One region of the Burkholderia alba genome, then DNA from elsewhere that is predicted to be linked to it. Evidence: predicted binding sites of a transcription regulator. Region 1 holds the regulator's gene; the other holds the start of a gene.
What was found. Region 1 encodes LexA, which represses DNA repair genes until DNA is damaged. Its sites were predicted from a motif close to ACTGTATNNNNATACAGT; they were not measured.
Positions count from the first base shown of each region.

Region 1 (2,198 bases):
CGCGTCGATGTCGTACGCGAGCGCGAGGGTCACCACGTCGGCCTGCAGCCCGTCGAGGACCGAGCGCGCCTGCGCGCCCGAGCCGCCGTGCGACTGCTTGAAGTTGACCGTTTCCCCCGTCTTCGCCTTCCACTCCTTGCCGAACGCCTGGTTGAAGTCCTGATACAGCTCGCGGGTCGGGTCGTACGACACGTTCAGGAACGTGGTGTCCGCCATCGCGTGCGACACGACGCCGAGCGCTGTCGCCGCGCCGAGCGCGAGTGTTGCAATCAGGCGGCGTGCGCCGCTGGCTAGCCCCGTGTTGCGCTTGACCATCCTTGGTTCTCCAGGTGTGTGGTGGGTTCGGTTGCTTATTGAGATGTCGGGCCAGTCTAGCGAACAGCTTTCATCATTAAAAATAATCGTTATTCATTTTTTAATACTCAAAAGTGGTAACGAAGGCGGGGTGTGCGGTTCGGGCGGACGGAGCGGCGTTCCGGCGGCGCGGAGTCGCGCCGGAATCGTCGCGATAGCGACGAACTTCAAGTAACACTTGAATTTCGACGAACACTGTATAAAAATACAGCTCACTGTCTATCCATACAGTCATGCCATGATCAAACTCACCGCCCGCCAGCAGCAAGTATTCGACTTGATCCGTCGCGCGATCGAGCGCTCCGGCTACCCGCCCACCCGCGCGGAGATCGCCGCCGAGCTGGGTTTCAGCTCGCCGAATGCCGCCGAGGAACACCTGCGCGCGCTGGCGCGCAAGGGCGTGATCGAGCTGGCCGCGGGCGCGTCGCGCGGCATCCGCCTGCTCGGCATCGAAGACACGCCGTATCAATTCACGCTGCCGCACGCGGGGCTGATGCAGTTGTCGCTGCCGCTCGTCGGGCGCGTCGCCGCCGGTAGCCCGATCCTCGCGCAGGAACATATTTCGCAGCATTACGCGTGCGACCCCGCGTTGTTTTCGAGCAAGCCCGACTACCTGCTGAAGGTACGCGGGCTGTCGATGCGCGACGCCGGCATCCTCGACGGCGACCTGCTCGCCGTACAGAAGCGGACCGAGGCGAAGGACGGCCAGATCATCGTTGCGCGGCTGGGCGACGACGTCACGGTGAAGCGCCTGATGCGCCGCCCGGGCGGACTCGAACTGATCGCCGAGAACCCCGACTACGAAAACATCTTTGTCAAAGCCGGGAGCGCCGAATTCGCGCTCGAAGGCATCGCCGTCGGGCTGATTCGCTCGGGCGAACTCTAACCGCCGGTTATATCCGCCTGTCCGCCTGGATCTGGAGAACACCATGGAACGCCTTGCCCGTCTGCTGCCTTTCCGCCAATTCGGCCGTCTGCGCCATCTTCGCGGCCGCATGCCGTGCGCGCCGCTCGCCGCCGCTCATCCCGCCAGCGCGGCCGAACCGGAGCAGCAGCCCGAGCAAGCGTCGCTGCTGCTGTCCGCGATGCCCGCCTTCGCGCGCGTCTCGCTGAATGCCGCGCTCCATCATGCGGAGCCGGCTCGCCGGGCGCCGGTACGGGTGTATCACGGCCCCTCTCGGCTGATCATGATCGGAACCATCGACGCGGTCTGCCGGATGATCGATCGCTGCATCGCCGAGGAACGTTCCACTGTCCAACAGGGTCTCTGACTACGGAACCGTTCTTGATGGAGGCCGTTTGAACTTGCCTGCGAGCCGGCCCAGCCGGCTCAAACCGATTCTGATTACCGCGCTGATCGCAGCCGTCATCGCGGCCATCCTCTATGCCTACGCGTCACCGTACCTCGCGCTCAAGCGTCTGAAGCAGGCGGTCGATGCGCGCGACGCGCAAGCCATCAGCGCATATGTCGATTTCCCCGCGCTCAGGACAAGCCTCAAGCAGCAGGTCACCGAGGAGTTGATGCGGCGAATCGATGCGCAGCAGCGCGACAATCCGCTCTCCATCATCGGTGCGCTGATCGGCTCCGCGCTGATCGGACCGCTCGTCGATGCCTATGCGACGCCCGACGGCGTCGCCGCACTGATCAGCGGCATGCCGCCGCGCGGCCAGCCCGGCGAACAGCCGCCCAAGCTCGGCGCCGGCGCGCCCGCGCAAGCGAGTCCGCCGGCGGACTCGCCGCCGGCCGCCGCCTCCACAGCACCCGCCAGTTCGCAGCCGGGCGACGACGACGCTACGCGGAACACGTCGCCGCAAACCAGCGCCGGTTACCGGAATATCGATGA
Region 1 covers NZ_JAWJWL010000002.1:130,652-132,849, reverse strand. Annotated here, with positions in the region: gene RZR99_RS02465 (sulfate ABC transporter substrate-binding protein) at 1-315, opposite strand, end outside; gene lexA (transcriptional repressor LexA) at 593-1,240, shown strand; gene RZR99_RS02455 (hypothetical protein) at 1,284-1,625, shown strand; gene RZR99_RS02450 (DUF2939 domain-containing protein) at 1,654-2,198, shown strand, end outside.

Region 2 (2,198 bases), on a different contig from region 1:
CGGCGATGACGCGGCGGCATCGGTGAAGGCCGGCGCTCAGTCGGTGCACGTTCACGCATACGACGCGTCCGGAAAGGAAACGCTGAACGCGGCCGAATGCGGCGCCGTCATACGAGCCATTCGCGCGCGCTGCCCCGGCGTGCCGATTTCGCTCACCACGTCCGCGACGATCATGGCCGATCCGGTCCGGCGCTTGCGGGCCGTGCAGTCGTGGCGCGTCTTTCCCGACCTCGTGACCGCGAACCAGGGAGAGGAGGGGATCACCGCGCTCGGCGAATGGCTCATGTCGCGCGGTGTCGGCATCGAAGCGGGATTGCTGTCGCCCGCGGATGCCCGCGCGTTCGTCGCGTCGCCGCTTCGCGATCGATGTCTGCGCGTGCTGATCGAGCCGCTCGATCCGGATCCCGCGACGGCCCTGCGCGATGCCGATGACATGGAGGCGATCCTGTCGGCGGCGGGCATCGCGCTTGCACAGGTTCATCACGGCTACGACGGATCGTGCTGGGCGGTGAACGAGCGGGCGCTCGCGCGGGGGCATGGGATCAGGACCGGCATGGAGGATGTGACGGTGCTGCCCGACGGCCGGGCGGCGAAGAGCAATGCCGAACTGGTCGAAGCGGCGCGCGCCTTGATCGGGCGCATGGCGTCTCGCGCCTGAACGCAAGGCGGGGATCCCGCGGATCGCGGCATTCGCCGGCCGTTCCCGATCGTCGGTTTCCCCTCGAAGGTCCGAACCGCCGATATGGTGATGTTCCGATGGACCCCAGGGCGTCGGCGACGACGCGCGATCGACGGTGCCGCGATGGCATCGCCTGTGTCCGCGCTCTGTCGACGGTGCGGCGACGCGGTCCGGCTGCCGCTCGCGTCGGGCGGCGGACGACGATCGTGCATGCCGGTTCCCGATGCGTCCGAGCGGAACCTGACGGGCGATACCCGGGCGATTCCATGTGCGTCGCGACGTCATTCCGCTGACGAAATGCCCGTCTCAACCGGCGCTGTGCGCTGCGATCGAGTTGCCATATACTGTATAAATATACAGTTATCGGCGACACCATGTCCGCGCTTCCTCTTTCTCCCGAAACCCTGCATCCCTCGCTCTGGCGCGGCGCCCAGCTCGCCCGGAGCGAGGCGCGCACGGTGGATACCGGGCATCCGCCGCTGTCGGCCGAACTGCCGGGCGGCGGCTGGCCGATCGGCGGATTGATCGAGCTGCTCGTGCCGCATGCCGGCTGCGGCGAGCTGCGCCTGCTCGCGCCCGGTCTCGCGGCGGCCGTCAGCGCGCAGCGGCCGCTCGCGTTCGTGCAGCCGCCGTACTCGCCGGACGCGCGCGCGCTCGCCCGTCTCGGGCTGCCGCGCGATGCTTTGCTGTGGCTGCGGACCGAGCGCGGCGCGGACGCATTGTGGGCGGCCGAGCAGGCGCTCAAGGCCGGCAGTTGCGGCGCGCTGCTGCTGTGGCAGCCGGAGGCGCGGCCCGAAGCGCTGCGGCGGCTGCATCTTGCCGCCGCGCGTTCCGCCGGCACGCTGTTTTTCATGATGAGGCCGCTGGCCGCCGCGCAGCAGCCTTCGCCGGCCGTGCTGCGCGTCGCGGTGCGGCCCGAGCCCGGCGGCGTGACGATCGACATCGTCAAGCGTCGCGGGCCGGCGGCCGGCAACGCGCTGTCGCTCGCGCTGCTGCCGTCGCCGATCCTCGGAGGGCGCCATGCGCGTTTTTCTCGGCGTTCATCTGCCGCACCTGCCGCTGGACGTATGCCGGCCGCGGCAGCCGGCGCCGCCTGAACCCGGCCCCGGCTGCGCGGTGCTGGAGCAGGGCGTGGTGCTGCTCGCCGATGCGGCGGCGCGGGCGGCCGGCGTGCGCGCGGGCATGAAGCGCGGCGGCGTGCTGACGCTCGCGCCCGACACGCGGCTGCTCGAGCGCGACCCGGCGCGCGAGGCGGATGCCTTGCGCGAAGTGGCGCTCGCGCTGCTGCGCTTCTCGCCGTGCGTGACGCTGCAGGACGAAGCGACCCTGCTGGTCGAGATCGGCGCGAGCCTGCGGCTGTTCGGCGGCCTGCCCGCGCTGTGCCGGGCCGCGCGCGCGGCGCTGGCGACGCTCGGCTACAGCGCGCGCGTCAGTGCCGCGCCGACGGGCGGCGGCGCCTGGCTGCTCGCCCGCATCGGCTATCGGCAGGCGGGTGCGCGGCCGCAGCCGGTGCGCCGGG
Region 2 covers NZ_JAWJWL010000026.1:23,492-25,689, reverse strand. Annotated here, with positions in the region: gene RZR99_RS25605 (3-keto-5-aminohexanoate cleavage protein) at 1-658, shown strand, start outside; gene imuA (translesion DNA synthesis-associated protein ImuA) at 1,054-1,776, shown strand; gene RZR99_RS25595 (Y-family DNA polymerase) at 1,700-2,198, shown strand, end outside.
Region 2: a site for LexA is predicted at 1,023-1,040, ahead of imuA (translesion DNA synthesis-associated protein ImuA). Genes of this name have one in related genera too.